DNA from 2 places in the Faecalibacterium sp. i21-0019-B1 genome. Region 1 is predicted to be linked to the other one. Evidence: predicted binding sites of a transcription regulator. Region 1 holds the regulator's gene; the other holds the start of a gene.
What was found. Region 1 encodes Rex, which represses fermentation and respiration genes when NADH is low (regulators of the CRP and FNR family bind a similar motif). Its sites were predicted from a motif close to ATTGTTAANNNNTTAACAAT; they were not measured.
Positions count from the first base shown of each region.

Region 1 (9,394 bases):
CTGGTTCGGGCGCACCGTATAGGTGCCGTCATTGTGGATTGTCACATCGGCGGCTTCGGCCCGGCGGGCAGAGCGCTGCACGGCGCGGCGGCCTACGGCGGGCACCAGCAGGGGGATCAGGTCCTCCCGGTGGGTCATCTTCAGCGCCTTGACTACCTTCTCGGCGTTGCGAGGCTCGTAGTATTGCAGCAGCGCCCGCTGCAGCGCCTTGCCCTCGGGGGTCTTTTCCACAAACACCGGCTTCAGGGTGTAGGGGTCAAGGCCGGTGTAGAACATGCAGGTGCTCACAGTGCCGGGGGTGGGGTAAAAATCCTGCACCTGTTCCGGGCGCATGTGGTTTTTATAAAGATATTCTGCCAGATAGACCGCATCCTTGAGGGTGCTGCCCGGGTGACTGGACATCAGATAGGGCACCAGATACTGCTTTTTGCCGGCCTTTTTGCTCAGCTCATAGAATTTATCCTTGAACTTGTTGAAGGTCTCGATGGGCGGCTTGCCCATGTAGGCCAGCGTGTTGGGGGCACAGTGCTCCGGAGCCACCTTCAGCTGGCCGGACACATGGTACTCTACCAGTTCCTTGAAGAAGGTGTCGTCCGGGTCGGCCATCAGGTAGTCGAACCGGATACCGCTGCGGATGAACACCTTTTTCACGCCCGGCAGCTCCCGCACCCGGCGCAGAATCTTCAGGTAGTCGCTGTGGTCCACGATCATGTGGGAGCAGGTGGTGGGGGCAAGACAGTGCTTGCCGCCGGTGCACATGCCCCGCAGCATCTGCTCCCGGCAGGAGGGAAAGCGGAAGTTTGCGGTGGGGCCGCCCACATCGTGGATGTAGCCCTTGAAATCCGGCTCGTGGGTCATGCGCTCGGCTTCTGCCACGATGCTGTCCGCGCTGCGGCTGGTGACACGCCGCCCCTGATGCAGCTGGATGGCGCAGAAGTTGCAGCCGCCGAAGCAGCCGCGGTTCTGGATGATGGAGAACTGCACCTCCCGGATGGCGGGCACTCCGCCCATGCTCTCGTAGATGGGGTGGTAACGGCGGGTGTAGGGCAGGGCGTAGACCTTATCCAGCTCCCCGCGCACCAGCGGCTTTGCGGGGATGTTCTGCACCAGATACTTCTCGCTCTGCTTCTGCACGATGATCTGGCCGCTGACCACATCCTGATTGTCCATCTGGATGCGGCAGGCCTTGGCATACGCCGTCTTATCCGACGCCACCTTTTTAAAGCCTGCGCACTCCACGTAGCGCTCGGGCAGATGGTCGAAGTCGGTCATGTAACAGGTGCCGTCCACGTCCGTGATGTTCTCCACCGGTTCCCCGGCGGCAAGGCGGCGGGCGATCTCCACGGTCTGGTGCTCGCCCATGCCAAAGCTGATGATGTCCGCGCCGGAATCCTCGGCGATGCTGGGCAGCACGGTGTCCAGCCAGTAATCGTAGTGGGCAAAGCGGCGCAGAGAAGCTTCCAGACCGCCCAGGATCACCGGCAGGTCGGGATAGGCCTGCTTGGCAAGGCGGGTGTACACGGTGGCGCTGCGGTCCGGGCGTGCGCCGCCCTTGCCGCCGGGGGAATATTCGTCCTCGGCGCGGGGGATCTTTGCCACGGAATAGTGGCTGACCATGCTGTCCACGTTGCCGCCGCCGATGAAGAAGCCGTACTTCGGCTTGCCGAATCGCTTGAAGTCCTCGCAGTCGGTGTAGCGTGGCTGGGCCAGCACGCCGATCTTATAGCCCTCGGCTTCCAGCAGGCGGCTGATGATGGCAGTGCCAAAGCTGGGGTGGTCCACATAGGCGTCGCCGCCCACCACCACAAAGTCCAGCTGCTCCCACCCGCGGGCCTCCATATCGGCCCGGCTGATGGGAAGAAATTCGGTGTAGATCTTTGGGGAAGAGTTATCCATAATGCTCCTTTTATTGTTAAACCCTCTCAGGCAACGCCTTGCGGCGTTGCCAGATTCCCCCTTTTGTCACTGCGCGACATCTTCCCCCGGAGCGGGGGAAGTCTTTCCTCAAAGGGGGAGCTTTTTGCATCTTTTCATCCAGTTTTTCTTTGAAGGCAGACGATATCTTACCCACTCATAAAGCTCGCCCTTCGGGAGAGCTGGCGCGTCAGCGCCTGAGAGGGTCATTCCTCCGGTTGGTTCATCTGCTGTTCGATCCACTGCTGGCGGCTGATGAGCACTGCACGGGGCTTGGCACCCTCGTAGGGTCCGATGATGCCTTTTTGTTCCATCTCGTCCATGATACGGGCCGCGCGGGCGTAGCCCAGCTTGCAGCGGCGCTGCAGCAGGCTGGTGGATGCCTGACCGGCATCGATGACCACCTCCACGGCCTGCTTGAACATCGGGTCGGTATCGGGATCCTCGTCGGAGTCCGCGCCGCCGCTGCCCTTCTTGCCGTCCTGAATGGCGTGCTTTTCCATGGCTTCGATCATGGCTTCGTCATACTGCACGGTGCCGCTCTGCTTGATGAAGTCCAGCACACGGCTGATCTCCTCATCCCGCACGAAAGTGCCCTGAATACGGGTAGGCTTGGGCGCACCCACGGGCATGAACAGCATATCACCCATGCCCAGCAGCTTTTCGGCACCGGAGCCGTCCAGAATAGTGCGGCTGTCCACCTGACTGGACACTGCAAATGCGATGCGGCTGGGGATGTTGGCCTTGATCAGGCCGGTGATCACGTCCACGCTGGGGCGCTGGGTGGCTACGATCAGGTGCATACCGGCGGCGCGGGCCTTCTGGGCGATGCGGCAGATAGAATCCTCCACATCCTTGCCCACCACCATCATCAGATCGGCCAGCTCGTCGATGATAATGGCGATGTAGGGCATCTTTTCCAGATCAGGCCGTTCTGCGGCCAGCTTGTTGAAAGACTTGATGTCGCGCACATTGTTCTCTGCAAACAGATGATAGCGGCGCTCCATCTCCTGCACCGCGCTGCCAAGGGCACCTGCGGCCTTTTTCGGCTCGGTGACCACCGGCATCAGCAGGTGGGGAATGCCGTTGTACTCGGCCAGCTCCACCACCTTGGGGTCGATCAGCAGCAGCTTCACGTCCTCCGGGCTGGAGCGGAACAGCAGGCTCATGATGATGCTGTTCACGCACACGGATTTACCGCTGCCGGTGCTGCCTGCAATGAGCAGATGGGGCATCTTGCACAGATCTGCCACCTGTGCCACACCGGCAATGTCCTTGCCAAGCGCAATGCCCAGAGGTGAGGTCATGCGCAAAAAGCTCTGACTCTCGAACACGCTGCGGATATACACCGGGGTCTTTTTGTGGTTGGGCACCTCAATGCCCACGGCAGGCTTGCCGGGGATGGGTGCTTCCATACGCACGTCCGCCACCGCAAGGTTCAGGGCGATATCGTCTGCCAGCGAGGTGATGCGGCTGATCTTGACACCCGCCATGGGCTGCACCTCGTACCGGGTGACGGAGGGGCCCCGGGAGATATCCAGCACACGGGTGCGCACGCCAAAGCTTTCCAGCGTGTCCACCAGCTTCTGGGCGTTGGCTTTCAGCTCTTCCTGCGCGCCGGGGTCGGTCTCGTCCTGCGATTTTTCAAACAGCTCAATGGGCGGATACTGGTACTGATAAGTATCCACCGGTTCGGTCTCGTCCACAGGGGCCGCTGCCGCGGCCTGCTCGGAAGCGGCAGGCTTTTCCATTGCCGCTGCCACCAGCGTGCTGATATCCTTTTCCTCCACCGGTTCGCTGGTAATGCTGATCCAGCCGTCCTCGTCGGGTGTGCCGCGCATGGCAACGGCGTTTTCGGCGCTCACCCGGGCGGGTGCCGCCGGGACTGCGGGCTGGATGGGCACGGCGGGCATCTCCGGCGTGACTGCCGCTGCCGGGCTTTCCGGCTGGGCCGTCGGCATTGCCGGGGTCATGACCGGAGTATCAAAGCTTTCCGCTGCCGCAGGCTGCACCGGCTGTGCAGCCTTTGCAAAGAAATCGGATGCATCGGTCTCCACTGCGTCCTGTACGATGGGCTGCGTGGCAGGTCTGGGGGCCGGGCGCAGCGGGTTCTGCCCAAAGGTGCCGCCCGGGCCCACGATGAGCGGCTCGATGGGTTCGCTGCCGCCCTCCTTCACCTCAGTGTGGTCGGGGCCAAGGTCTACGTCAAAGGAAGCCCGGGGCCGGGATACCCGTACCTGCACCGGCGTGATGGCCGGGGCGGCAGGCTCCGGCTGGGCAAGCGGCTGGCCGGAAGTATCTGCGGGCGGCTCCGGCTGCGGGGCGGCCTCCGGCTCCTCCGCCTCCATCTCTTCGGTCACCTTGTGGCCCCAGTGGCGGATGCCGTTCAGCCAGTCCGGCACACCGATGCGGAAAGCCGGAGTTTCCATCTCCTCTTCGGCATCTTCCTCATCCCGGTATTCATCTTCTGCTTCGTCGTAGTCTTCCTCAGCCTCGGCTTCTGCCGCGCGGGCAGCGGCACGTTCAGCGCGGCGGGCTGCGCTCTGCTGCGCCATGGCCGCACCCTTTGCGTGCACGCCGCCAAACGCAGCGCACAGCCATTGCCACACCTCTGCCGGGGTCAGATCAAAAATGTACAGGCTGACACACAGTGCCAGCACGATCATGATAAGGGTTGCCGCAGGCCGTCCGCACAGCAGCAGCAGGCTGCCGCCCAGCAGTGCACCCAGCGCACCGCCGCCGATCCATGCATTCACGCCGTTTGCGTAGCAGGCAGCCGTCATCTGGAATGCCGACATGCCCTGCGGCTGGATATCGGAAAAAACGATCACCGTGCCGCAGGCAAACACCAGCCCCAGAACCAGCTTGAAGATCTTGGGCAGAAGGTCTTCGCCCCGGGTATACTGCACAGCAAGGCAGCACACTGCCGCGCCCAGTACAAAGCTGCCGCAGCCAAAAAGTCCGAACAGCACATCGTGCAGGGCCTTCCATGCCGAATCTCCCTCCACAAAGGCCAGCACCACCAGCAAAAGGCCTGCAAACAGGGTGCCAAGCCCCGCCGGAAGCCGCTGTTCGGCGCGTTTTTTGCGCGATGCTGCGCGCCGTGTTGTCGTTTTACGTTTTTTTGTTGCCATGTTTCTTTGTTCCCCGCGTTTGTAGTAGACACACTATTTGATTTTATTATTGTACCACGCAGGGAAGAAAATGGCAAACCTATTGTTGTACAAAATCGGCCTTCATTTGCGTTCAATCTCTTTATACAGCCACGCCAGCGCATCCGAAAGCCCGCCCAGCTCATCAATGAGCTTTTCCTTCACGGCCCGGCGTCCATCCAGCACGGTGCCCATGTCCATCACCAGCTCGCCGGTGTGGAGCATCAGGTCGGTGTAGCGTTTTTCGGTCATGCCGCTGTGGGCCGCCACAAAGCCGGTGATGCGCTGCTGCATCTGCTCAAAGCTGCGCATGGTCTGCGGCACCCCCAGAATGACGCCGGAATGCCGCACCGGGTGCACGGTCATGGTGGCTGTGGGCACGATGAAACTGCGCCGGGCGCTGACGGCAAGCGGGATACCGATGGAGTGCCCGCCGCCCAGCACAAGCGTTGCACTGGGTTTGGACACGCTGGCGATCAGCTCCGCCAGCGCAAGGCCCGCTTCCACATCCCCGCCTACCGTGTTCAGCAACACCAGCAGGCCCTCGATGCGGGGGTCTTCCTGCGCGGCCACCAGCTGCGGGATGACATGCTCATACTTCGTGGTCTTCTGGCCCTGCGGCGCTTCCGAATGGCCTTCGATCTGGCCGATGACGGTCAGGCAGTGGATCACATGCTCCCCGCGGGCCAGCGTGACCGTGCCCAGATCTTCGATCTCTTCCTTTTCCAGCCGACGCGCGTCGGTCAGCTGCGTTTCATCATTCATATGCTTTCCTCCTGCGTTTTCTGTCAGCATTCCCCAGCCTGTGCCGGGCTATGCAGACCCGCTGCAGCAAAAAAGCGGTAACATTTCATAAAAATTTTTTGAGAATGATTTGACATTCTCCATCGGTGCAGTATACTTTAAATAATTGACTGTAATATCTGCAATATGAACCCGTAAACGGATCAGGGTTTCTCTGCGCCGCATCTGTAAAGCAGGCAGCTGCGGCAAGTACTGCGATAGAGCGAAAGGAGAAAGTATTCTATGAACACCCCTGCAAAGGCTTCGCTTCCCGTTATCAAGCGTCTTCCCAAATATTACCGTTATCTGCGCTCTCTGCAGGAAGACGGCATCAACAGCATTTCTTCCCGCGAGCTGGCTGCTCAGATGGGCACCACCGCTTCGCAGGTACGACAGGACTTCAACTGCATCGGCGATGTGAATGGCCGGCAGGGCATTGGCTACTCGGTGGAAAACCTGCTCTCCATTCTGGAAGGCCTGCTGTTCGGCAACGGTGACCGCCTGCCCACCATCCTGATCGGCTGCGGCCGTCTGGGCAAGGCAGTGAGCCGCTTTATCACCACCGACACCAACGGCTACCGCCTGATCGCCGCCTTTGATGTGGCACAGAGCGAGGTGGGCAAGGAGATCAGCGGCATCCAGATCCGCCATATCGACGAGCTGGAGTCTTTCTGTGCCGAGCATCACCCCAAGGTCGCAGTGCTCTGTGTGCCCCGCGACGGTGCGGAACAGGTCAGCGGCCGTCTGGTGGATCTGGGCATCGAGGGCTTCTGGAACTTCTCCCACTATGACCTCTCTGTGCCGTATCCCGATGTGGTGGTGGAGAACGTCCATCTGGGCGACAGCCTGATGAGCCTTGGCTACCGCCTGCGCAATCAGGACTGAATATACCTGTTAAATAAGAGAACCCTCTCAGTTAAAGCCTGAGATGCCGCTGAACCCTCTCAGTCTCGCATATGCTCGACAGCTCCCCCGAAAGGGGAGCTTTGTCAGTGGGGACGGGAAAGTTTCTGCTTCTCCGGCGCAGGGACAGCCTGCCCGAAAGATACAGAAAAGCTCCCCCATCGGGGGAGCTGGCAAAGCCGTCAGGCTTTGGCTGAGAGGGTTCGTTCTGTAAGGAGAGTTTTTCAAATGGCAAAACTGTATTTCCGCTACGGCGCAATGAACAGCGGCAAGAGCACCGCCCTGATGCAGGTAGCCCACAACTACGAAGAACAGGGGATGCGGGTGCTGATCCTCAAGCCACAGGTGGACACCAAGGGCGGCGGTGAGCTGGTGAGCCGTCTGGGCGTGCGCCGCAAGGCTGATCTGCTGATCCCGCCGGAGACGGACGTGTTCGAGGCTGTGCGCACGGCCAACGCTGACGGTGCGCCGCTGGCCTGCGTGCTGTGCGACGAGAGCCAGTTTTTCACTGCGCAGCAGGCCGAGCAGCTGTTCATGGTAACGGTGGATTTGAACATTCCGGTGATCTGCTACGGCCTGCGGGCAGATTTTTCGCTCAAGGGCTTTCCCGGCTCTACCCGCCTGCTGGAGCTGGCCCACACCATCGAGGAGATGAAGACTATCTGCACCTGCGGCCGCAAGGCCATCTGCAACTGCCGCAAGGTGAACGGCAGATTCGTCTTTGAGGGCGAGCAGGTAGCCATCGATCTGGAAAACGATGTGCAGTACGTGAGCATGTGCCCCCAGTGCTACTTCAAGGCAAAGCGCGCGTTCTACGCCGAAAAAGCTGCTTCGCGGGTCGAATAAACTTGTATACAAGGCTGCTGTGTCCAACGACACGGCAGCCTTTCTTTTTTATTCCCGGCCCACAGGCGCAGTCCACACAACAGCGCAAAATATGTCGCTGTCGGTGCTTCTTCACCCCCCCAAAGGGCGAAAAAGCACCGATTTCCATGCCCGAAGACCGGTGCCGGATGCCCGCCGCAAACAATTGATATATCAGAGTGCACATTTTTTGCGCTATTGATATATCAGTTCAAAGACTCCCATCCGGGCTTTTTAAGCTGTTGTTCGTCCACAATGTATGCAACGTTTCCACGTTCTGAAACGGAATGTTTACAAAATTATTGCAAAATTCGACGTTCCCCCTATGATGCATCCCAGTTTTCTATGCAAAATAGCGAAGTATACATGTTGCACAGTTTTTCGAGCCAAGTTTATTCATTTCAGCGAAGGCGTCAATTCTTGCGCGAAAACAAGAGCAATATTTGTACGTTTTTGTTTAGATATCTGCAATTTGCGTCTTTCTTTTTGGTTGTTGTTTTGTTATCATAATTGTATACAACGGGGTATGTGCAGAACCCCCGTTCGAGATGATGTTTTCTGTATTTAGGAGGAGAACAAAAATGAGCAAGGCAATTTCTCGTCGTGATTTTATGAAGGTCACCGGCGCTGTGGGCGCTGCCGGCCTTCTGGCTGCCTGCGGCGGCAACTCTGCTGCATCCAGCTCTGCTGCTTCCACCGCTTCTTCCGCTCCCGCTGCTTCTGCAGACGAGAGCCTGGCACTGTCTGACGGCCCTGTTTCCATGACCATCAGCTGGTGGGGCGGCGACAGCCGTCACGAGGCTTACCAGAACGCCATCAAGGAGTTCCAGGCTGAGCACACCAACATCACCATCGAGCCCACCTTCGCCGCATGGTCCGGCTGGGAAGAGAAGATGGCAGCTGCCTTCATCGCTGGCAACGCACAGGATGTGTGCCAGGTAAACTGGAACTGGCTGTACAACTACTCTGCCGACGGCAGCAAGTTCGTGGACCTGAACACCGTTTCCAAGTTCCTGGATCTGACCCAGTGGGATGCCGCTGCCATGGACGCCTGCTACGTTGCAAACAGCCAGCAGTGCGTGCCCGTTTCCATGACCGGCCGTATCTTCTTCTGGAACATGACCACCTTCAACAAGGCTGGCATCACCGAAGTTCCCAAGTCTCTGGATGATCTGATGGCTGCCGGCAAGGCATTCAAGGAGAAGCTGGGCGACGATTACTACCCCATGCACCTGGGCGCATACGACCGTATGATCCTGATGGTCTTCTACCTCGAGTCCAAGTACGGCAAGGACTGGGCTGATCCCGTCACCTCTACCCTGAACTACACCGAGGACGAGATCGCTGAGGGCATCGACTTCATCAAGAGCCTGGTGGATGGCCACGTCATGATGAACCTGAAGACCTACTACTCCGCAAACTCTGATACCGCTACCCACCAGTCCAACGAGTGGATCACCGGTAAGATCGCAGGCATCTTCGAGTGGGATTCCGCTGCTTCCAAGTACTCCTCCGCTCTGGATGATGCCAACAAGGACGGCTTCACCGTTGGCGAAGAGATCAAGTTCGGCGACAACAACGGCGGCTTCTCCAAGGTCTCCATGGGTCTGGCCATCACCAAGACCAGCAAGTGCGTTGCCGAGGCTGCTACCCTGATCAACTTCCTGCTGAACGAGGAGAAGGGCGCTTCCATCATGGGTTCCGAGTGCGGCATCCCCGCTTCCAAGGCTGGTCTGGCTGCTGCTCAGGCTGCCGGCGCTGTCAAGGATCTGGTTGCT
Region 1 covers NZ_AP031425.1:2,667,836-2,677,229, forward strand. The annotation lists gene ACGHP1_RS13280 (YgiQ family radical SAM protein) at 1-1,896, opposite strand, end outside; gene ACGHP1_RS13285 (DNA translocase FtsK) at 2,121-5,048, opposite strand; gene ACGHP1_RS13290 (ClpP family protease) at 5,151-5,861, opposite strand; gene ACGHP1_RS13295 (redox-sensing transcriptional repressor Rex) at 6,093-6,734, shown strand; gene ACGHP1_RS13300 (thymidine kinase) at 6,981-7,598, shown strand; gene ACGHP1_RS13305 (ABC transporter substrate-binding protein) at 8,198-9,394, shown strand, end outside.

Region 2 (9,394 bases), 650 kb from region 1:
GTTGCCCATCTGGCCCTCGGGCAGACCGACGGCCATGCCGGAAGCGTTGATGGTGGTCATGGGATATTTTGCCATCAGAGCATCGAGGTGGGGTTTCTTTGCAGCGACCACGGCGTTGCCGAAGGTCTCCTCCGGCACCCAGCCGAAGCCATCCATGATGCACAGAAGAACAGGTTTCTTTGCCATAAAATTGAATCTCCTTTGAATTTAACAAATCAGCGCCCGGCACAGCGCTGAAAATGCGGCGCAGCCGGGCGCTGAAACAGCTGATTTAAACCGTCGATCAGCCCTTGGTGGCTGCGTTGACGATCACTGCAAAGTCGGGAGCCTTCAGGGATGCGCCGCCGATCAGGCCGCCGTCCACATCCTTTTTGCTCAGCAGCTCCTCGCAGTTCTTGGCGTTCATGCTGCCGCCGTACTGGACAGTGGTAGCCTCAGCCACAGCCTCACCGTACACCTCGCCGATGACCTTGCGGATCTGGCCGCAGACTTCCTCAGCCTGATCGGCGGTAGCGGTCTTGCCGGTGCCGATGGCCCAGATGGGCTCGTAAGCGATCACGACATTTGCCATCTGCTCAGCGGTCACATCACGCAGAGCGATCTTGGTCTGCATACGCACCAGCTCTTCGGTCACGCCCTCTTCGCGCTGCTGCAGGCTCTCGCCCACGCAGATGATGACCTTCAGACCGGCGCTCAGAGCAGCCAGAGCGCGCTTGTTCACGGTCTGGTCGGTCTCGGCGAAGTACTGGCGGCGCTCAGAGTGGCCCACAATGACGTACTCCACGCCCAGATCTACCAGCATGTCAGCGCTGATCTCGCCGGTGAAAGCGCCGGACTTCTCGAAGTGAACATTCTCAGCACCCACATGGATGTTGGTGCCCTTGGTCTTTTCCACAGCGGTGACCAGATCGGTATACGGGGTGCAGATAACCACCTCGCAGCCTGCGTCCTGCACGGCGGGGACCAGCTCGTCCACCAGAACAGCAGCCTCGGAGGCAGTCTTGTTCATCTTCCAGTTGCCTGCAATGATAGCCTTACGCTTTGCCTTATCCATGATACTCTATCTCCTTTATTTACCTTCTATCGTGCAGAAAGCTCTGCACAAACAAAAAGATGCGGCGGCGCTAAAGCCGCCGCACCCATTATGATGCCGGGATCAGATTATGCGTTCTGAATAACTGCGATGCCGGGCAGCTCCTTGCCCTCCAGATACTCCAGAGAAGCGCCGCCGCCGGTGGAGATGTGGGTCATCTTGTCGCCCAGACCCATCTGCTGCACAGCTGCTGCGCTGTCGCCGCCGCCGATCACGGTGGTAGCATCGCTCTCAGCCATAGCCTTGGCAACTGCCAGAGTGCCAGCTGCCAGAGTGGGGTTCTCGAACACGCCCATGGGGCCGTTCCACACAACGGTCTTGGATGCCTTGACAGCATCGGCAAACAGCTTCATGGTCTCGGGGCCGATGTCGCAGCCTTCCATGTCAGCCGGGATCGCGGTGACGGGAACAACAGTGGTCTCAACCGGAGCGTCGATGGGATCGGGGAAGTCCTTGATGCAGACAGCATCAACGGGCAGCAGCAGCTTCACGCCCTTCTCCTGAGCCTTGGCCATCATCTCCTTGCAGTAATCCAGCTTGGAATCGTCGCACAGGCTCTTGCCGACCTCGTAGCCCTGAGCCTTGACGAAGGTGTAAGCCATGCCGCCGCCGATGATCAGGGTATCGACCTTCTCCAGCAGGTTGGAGATAACATTCAGCTTGTCTGCGACCTTTGCACCGCCCAGAATAGCGGTGAAGGGACGAACGGGATCGTTCACAGCGTTGCCCAGATACTTGATCTCCTTCTCCATCAGGTAGCCGACAGCGGTGTCCTTGATGAAGTCGGTGACACCTGCAGTGGAGCAGTGTGCACGGTGGCAGCTGCCGAATGCATCGTCAACATATGCATCAGCCAGAGAAGCCAGCTCTTCGCTGAACTCAGGCATGTTCTTGGTCTCTTCCTTGCGGAAACGGGTGTTCTGCAGCAGAACGACATCGCCGTTGTTCATGGCAGCAACAGCAGCCTTTGCGTTCTCGCCCACAACGTTGTCGTCGTCAGCAAACACAACGGTCTTGCCCAGCTTTGCGCTCAGAGCCACAGCAACGGGTGCCAGGCTGAACTTTGCCTCGGGGCCGTTCTTGGGCTTGCCCAGATGGCTGCACAGGATGACCTTTGCGCCATCGTTGACCAGCTTCTGGATAGTGGGCAGAGCTGCGTTGATGCGGTTCTCGTTGGTGATCACACCGTCCTTCATCGGGACGTTGAAATCGCAACGGACAAGCACCTTCTTGCCGCAGTAGTTCTGATCGTCGATCGTCTTCTTACCTAAACCCATGGTAATAAACTCCTCTCAAGTTTTAATTTCTGAACTAGAGTTTCGCTCGCATTCGGGGGATCTTGCCCCGTTACTCTACTATTATAAACAAAAACCGTGCACATTGCAAGGTCGCAAGATAGATAATAGTTTAACAAACATTTGCCGCTGATGCACGGAAATGTGTGTATTTTGACCGAAAGCCGCAGCTTTACCGTGTTTTCCGGCAGAACATTCCGCAAATGCGGTCATACATTCCCCATATGAACTTCTGGTTCCGCTGACCCCGCTCAAAAATTGCTTCCACACCAGCATAGCCGCTCGCCTTATACTTCCTGAAAATTTTATTTCTCAGTCTGGTATGCTTCGTTGGCCGGTTCAGCTGCGTATTCTCCTGAGCAATGTTAGAAAATTCGACCGGATAGCTTTCTATCTTCGCACCGTATTTCTCGACAAGGTGTTGTCCGCATTCCGTGTTTATCAGCAGGCAGGAAACGCCTTCTTTGCTATTGATCGTTCCTCTCTGTTCCACCAGAAGCTGCGGATCATATTTCTGAACGCCCCAATAATCTCCAACGGTAATGTCGCCCACACGCTGTCTTTGTGCGTAAGGGCATTGGTAGCAGCAGTCTCGCGAGATCTCGCCATCAAAGAAATAATGATAATACGATATTGTTTCCGGAGCGATTTGCTTTTCCATTGCAGTGCCCTGCAAATCAACACCTACGATGCTCCCGTTTTCGCCCCACCCATATTTCTTGTCGCGAAAATTCCGGATATTTTTCATCCAAGTATTCCATCTGTTCCCTTGCAGCGTATAAGTTTCGGAATTGCTTCTAAGATCAACAGCGACATCAAACACAGTTCCGCGCATAGCGCGTACCAGCTTGCACTGCGGATACTGTTTCTGGAAATCAGCTTTCGCTGTGGTGGGTTAAGTATAGAGCGCAGCCAGAAGCCATTAATCCCCGAAATCACGCCGGAACGCAACGCACCATGGCATACAGAAACAAGTTGAGGTAAAAAAAGGTCACGCCGCGTAAACCCGCATGAAATCAGGCTTTTCTCTGGTTGCCCATATTATATCTCTAGCCCCGCGCCGTTCAATGGTCGGAACAGACTTCTGACGGATTCCCTCGTACTCCGTTTTACCAGCATCGTCATATTCCGTACCGCTCACATGATGGCCTGCTCTGTTGTAGCATGTCACCTGACAGCCCTGCTGCGCCATCCGTGTGCACAGCTCTTTTACCACGATCTCCACGCCGCCCTCTCTCGACCACCTTTTGTGGCCAAAAACAGCAAGCCTCAATTTCTCCTTCATTTTCCCTTTCCCGTCGCTTTCCCCATTTAGGGATCTCATCCCCATACCGTGCCAAACTCCGGCCCGGTTTCCCTTACATCAGAAAAAAGCCCGGACGCATCTACGCCCAGGTTTTTGACTGATTTACGCCGCAATTCATTGACATTTTATTTCCAGAATCATCAATATCAATTTCGTAAATGTATTTATTGACACTAAAAATATTTTACCATTTTTTCCTCTGGGGTACAATACTTTGCAGCTGTATCATTGCCTGCATCATGGCTAAGATTTCCGTACTTTATTCCGTCTTTTTGTTGTAACCTATTCATTTTGGAAAGGAACTCGTTCCATTGCTTTTTTGCAGCAAAAAACACCCTTCCTCTCACGGAAACCCGCAAAAGGAAGGGTGTTGAACTCGTTATCCTGTTGTCGTACCAATCACAGCATGTTCGTATCAGCAAAGCCAATACTAGTTGTCATTCAGCACGGCACCTCAAGCACTTTTGAGCGTAGAGCTGTGATTAGCAGTTCTCAGCGAAGTACTTAATGGTACGGACCATCTGAGAGGTGTAGGAGTTCTCGTTGTCGTACCAAGACACGACCTGAACCTGATAGGTGTCGTCGTCGATCTTAGCGACCATGGTCTGGGTAGCATCGAACAGAGAGCCGTAACGCATGCCGATGACATCGGAAGAAACGATCTGATCCTCGTTGTAGCCGAAGGACTCAGAAGTAGCAGCCTTCATAGCAGCATTGATGGACTCCTTGGTGACGTCCTTGCCCTTGACGACAGCAACCAGAATGGTGGTAGAGCCGGTGGGAACAGGCACACGCTGAGCAGAACCGATCAGCTTGCCGTTCAGCTCGGGGATGACCAGGCCGATAGCCTTAGCAGCGCCGGTGGTGTTGGGAACGATGTTCTGTGCGCCAGCACGAGCACGGCGCAGATCGCCCTTGCGCTGAGGACCATCCAGGATCATCTGGTCGCCGGTGTAAGCATGAACAGTGGTCATGATACCGGAGACGATGGGGTAGGTCTTGTTCAGGGTGTTAGCCATGGGAGCCAGGCAGTTGGTGGTGCAGGAAGCAGCAGAAATGACCTGATCCTCAGCGGTCAGGGTCTTCTCGTTGACGGAGAAGACAATGGTCTTCAGATCGTTGCCTGCGGGAGCAGAGATAACGACCTTCTTTGCGCCAGCCTGAATGTGAGCCATGCTCTTCTCCTTGCTGGTGTAGAAGCCGGTGCACTCCAGAACGACATCAACGTTCAGTTCGCCCCAGGGAGCGTCCTTTGCGTCCTTAACAGCGTAGATCTTGATCTCCTTGCCGTCAACAATGATGGAGTCCTCGGTAGCCTCGACGGTGTGCTTGCCCTCGCCGATCTTGCCGCAGAAAGAACCCTGAGCAGTATCGTACTTCAGCAGGTGAGCCAGCATCTTGGGGCTGGTCAGGTCGTTGATTGCGACGACCTCGTAACCCTCAGCATCAAACATCTGACGGAAAGCCAGACGACCAATACGACCGAAACCATTGATAGCAACTCTAACAGCCATGTTAATAGTACCTCCTAATTATTTTACCCATAATCGGATAAATCACGGTATCTTTATTTTAGACCAAAACGCAGAAAGTTTCAAGTGTCTGCCAAAAAATTAACAAGACATTCACTGCATTTTTTGCTTTTGTACGATTTTAATTCCTTTCATTCCCTGCTTTTCGGCAATTGCGCCAACAGAGTGCCAACATTTTTGTCAGCTCTCCCCGTTCAAGCAGGCTGCAATGCACGCTCCGCCAATGCCGCCCACGCAGCAAAGGCCCAGTCCGGCAAAGATCTCCGGCCAGACAGCCGGTGCGGCCCAGCTCAGGCCGCTCATCAAAACCAGTACATAGGGCAGCTGCCAGCACAGGCAAAGTGCAAATGCGGCAAGCCCGGCTGCGCACAGTGTTTTGTCATTGCCCGGCTGCGGGACATGCAGCGCCCGGGCCAGCGCTGCCAAAAACACCAGTGCCGCAAGCGCCTGCCACACCGCCGCTGTAGGGGTCACGCGGTGCCAGCTGGAGCTGTTCTCCATAAAGCGCAGCAGCACGTTCCAGTAGAACAGCAGACTGCCCGCCACGGCCAGATACAGCCCGCCAAGGGGCTTTTTCCACTCGTTGGGGCTGAGCCAGCAGCGGCCCATGGTGCTGAGCCACGCGGAGCACAGGCATTCCAGAATGCACCGCACAAAGCCGCCCAGACCGGAAGCTGCGCCCAGCGCGATCTGTGCACCCGCTGCGGCCAGAAAACATACTGCACCGACAAAAGCCAGAATACCGGCCAGCGGCCTGCGGCTACGCACCGCTTCCGAGCGGGAAGGCTGTGTACGGCCCACAAGCACTGCAGCCAGCACCACGATACCCAGTGCCAGATAGCGCCACCACACCGAGCCGACCACGCACAAACCGGTGACGGCATCGGTGCCAAAGGCAAGGTCTGCCGCGCGCAGCACGCCCAGCAGAATGCTCAGGATAAAAACGAACAAAACAGAAGGATTCATCAGCGTTCCTCGATCGGCTTATATTTCTGGCGCACGCCCAGATACTTGTAAGCGGGACGAATGATACGGTTGGCGAATACCACCTCTTCCACGCGGTGTGCACACCAGCCGGGCACACGGGCAATGGCGAACAGCGGGGTGTAGATATCCTCAGAGATGCCCAGCATGTTGTAGATCAGGCCGCTGAACAGGTCCACGTTGGCGCACACCGGCTTGGTGCTGCCCTTTTCCTCGGCAAAGATGCCGGGGGCCAGCCGTTCGATGCTGCACAGCATATTATACTCTTCCTCAAAGCCTTTGTCGTAGGCCAGATGGCGGGCGCGCTGCTTCAGGATCACCTCACGAGGGTCGCTGATGGTGTACACCGCGTGGCCCATGCCGTAGATCAGGCCGGAGCCATCGCCCGCCTGCTTGCGCAGGATGCGGCGCAGATACTCGCGCACCTCATCGTCGTCCTCGGGGTTTTCCACATGCTTGAGGATATCCTTCAGCTGACGGTTCACCATCAGGTTGGCACCGCCGTGCTTGGGGCCCTTCAGTGCACCGATGGCCGCCGCGATTGCAGAGTAGGTATCGGTGCCGGAGGAGGACAACACACGGGTGGTAAAGGTGGAGCAGTTGCCGCCGCCGTGGTCGGCGTGCACCAGCAGGCACATATCCAGCAACTTTGCTTCCTCGTGGGTGAACTTCTGGTCCGGACGGTAGGTGCTCAGGATGTGCTCTGCCGTGCTCTGGCCGGGCTTGGGCAGGTGGAAGAACATGCTCTGCTTATCGTAGTAGCGGCGCTTCATCTGGTAAGCGTTCACCATCATGGTGGGCATGCTGGCGATCAGATTGATGCTCTGGCTCAGGATGTTCTCCAGACTCAGATCCTCGGCGTGCTCATCATAAGAGTAAAGGCCCAGCACGCAGCGCTGCAGCTTATTCATGATATTGGGCGAGGGGGCGTTCATGGTGTCCATGAAGCCTTCCGGCAGGGCGCGGTGCTCTGCCAGGATCTCACAGAAATCGTCCAGCTGCTCCCGGTTGGGCAGACTGCCGAACAGCAGCAGCCAGATCACCTCTTCAAACACAAAGCGGTCATTGCGGTAGGCCTCGTCCACGATCTCGTTGATGTTCACACCGCGGTAGATCAGCTTGCCAGGAGTGGGGATCACATGGCCTTCCTGATCCTTTTTATAGCCCACAACGTCGCAGACGTTGGTCAGGCCGGCCAACACACCGGTGCCATCCGGGTTGCGCAGGCCGCGCTTGACCCCCAGACGTTCGCTCGTCTCCGGATCGATGTAGTTGTTGGCAACATATTCCTCACACAAAGTCCGCATCGTGTTCGGGTCCAGCGTTGCCACCTCCGAATGTGCAAAATTCATAAGGGGAATTCTCCTTTCATCCTATTTATATACTTTCCCGCCCACCCTCAATGATGGGTATAATTCTATATTATCGCTTTTGACGAGTAAATTCAAGCATTAACTGCACCGTTCAGCGCTCAAAAAGTCGGTTTGGTGCTTTTTTGCGCTTGCACCACAAAAGGCTTTTTCCCTGTTTCGCATCTTTTTTCAGGGTATATCCGGTATTCTGATTAAAAAAACACCGCTGTCGGAGGGTTTGTGACTATGAAAAAGTTTTTTCTGCCAATCTTTGCGGTCCTGCTGGTGCTGGGCAGCATTCTGCCGCTGGCTGCCTACCGGGTCACACGCGCCGTGCTCAGCGGGGCAGAGCCCGCATCTTCTGCCGTATCTTCGCCTGCAGCATCTGCGCAGCCGCCAAGTGCCGTGCCTTCTGCGGATGCCGAGACCTTTCTGGTGGAGGATCAGGCCACCGGACAGGTGCTGGAGCTTTCCCGTCAGGAATACGTTCTGGGTGCTGTCGCCGCCGAGATGCCGGTGAGCTGGCCGGACGAAGCGCTCAAGGCACAGGCCATTGCCGCCCACAGCTATGCGCTCTACTGCCGGGACCACACCACCCTGCAAAGCGGCGCTTGGCTCACTGCCGACCCAGCCCGGCGGCAGGGCTGCCTGACCGAGCCTGTGCTGCGCAGCTACTGGGGCACCGCCTACGAGCAGAATTACGCCCGCCTCTCCGCCCTTGTGGACGAGGTCTTGGATGAGATACTTTATTATGAGAACGCTCCTGCCTGCGCCAGCTACTTTGCCATTTCCAATGGGCAGACCGAGGCCAGTGAAAATGTATGGGGTTCCGCCCTGCCCTACCTCATTTCAGTGGACAGCAGCACCGACCGTTCCGCTGACAACTACGAATACACCGTCACCTTTTCCGCAGAGCAGGTGCAGCAGGCCCTTGCAGGCCTTGGCATTTCTGCCGATCTCGCCGCGCCGGAGGGCTGGTTCGGCCCGGCAGTGCTGACCAGCGCCGGATACACAAAAACCGTCACGGTCTGCGGGCAGACCGTGACCGGCACAACACTGCGCCGGGCGCTGGGCCTGCGCAGCACATGCTTTACGGTACAGTACCAGAGCGGGAATTTCAGCTTTACCACCCGGGGTTACGGCCACGGCGTGGGCCTGAGCCAGTGGGGCACAAAGGCCATGGCGGAGCAGGGCAAAAGCTATGCCGATATTCTGGCACACTACTACCCCGGCACGCAGCTGCAAGGATGAAAAAGCGGCCCGCACCGCAAAGGCACAGACCGCTTTTCTATTCACTCTTTTTCTTATACCCGCACCATATCCGGGGTGATCTCGGCCAGAGAATGCGCACCGCACATCTGCATGGTGTCGGCCAGCTCACCGGCCAGCTTATCAATGTAGCACTTCACGCCCTCTTCGCCGCCGCCATACACAGCCGTGACGAACGGTCGGCAGATCAGCACGCCGTCTGCGCCCAGCACCAGTGCCTTGAACACATCCACACCGGTGCGGATGCCGCCGTCCACCAGCACCTTCACGCCGGTGCCCTTGAGGGCTGCTGCGATCTCGGGCAGCACCTCGGCAGTGGCCGGGCACTGATCCAGCACGCGGCCGCCATGGTTGGACACCACGATAGCAGCCGCGCCGGCTTCCTTTGCCTTCAGTGCGCCCTTAACGGTCATAACGCCCTTGACGATGAAGGGGCGCTCGGCCAGCTTGACGATCTCGGCAAGCTCTGCCACGCTCTTGCTGCCTGCGGGCGGAGTCATGTTCTTCAGGAAGGGCAGACCGGCTGCATCCACATCCATGGCCACGGCAAAGCAGCCACTGGC
Region 2 covers NZ_AP031425.1:2,018,137-2,027,530, forward strand. The annotation lists gene gpmI (2,3-bisphosphoglycerate-independent phosphoglycerate mutase) at 1-186, opposite strand, end outside; gene tpiA (triose-phosphate isomerase) at 284-1,054, opposite strand; gene ACGHP1_RS10080 (phosphoglycerate kinase) at 1,162-2,370, opposite strand; gene ACGHP1_RS10085 (Coenzyme F420 hydrogenase/dehydrogenase, beta subunit C-terminal domain) at 2,561-3,136, opposite strand; partial or broken gene ACGHP1_RS10090 (dTDP-4-dehydrorhamnose 3,5-epimerase family protein) at 3,167-3,262, opposite strand; gene ACGHP1_RS10095 (hypothetical protein) at 3,380-3,673, opposite strand; gene gap (type I glyceraldehyde-3-phosphate dehydrogenase) at 4,177-5,208, opposite strand; gene ACGHP1_RS10105 (hypothetical protein) at 5,407-6,192, opposite strand; gene ACGHP1_RS10110 (citrate synthase) at 6,192-7,562, opposite strand; gene spoIID (stage II sporulation protein D) at 7,809-8,813, shown strand; gene ACGHP1_RS10120 (alpha-hydroxy-acid oxidizing protein) at 8,867-9,394, opposite strand, start outside.
Region 2: a site for Rex is predicted at 5,296-5,315, ahead of gap (type I glyceraldehyde-3-phosphate dehydrogenase). Genes of this name have one in related genera too.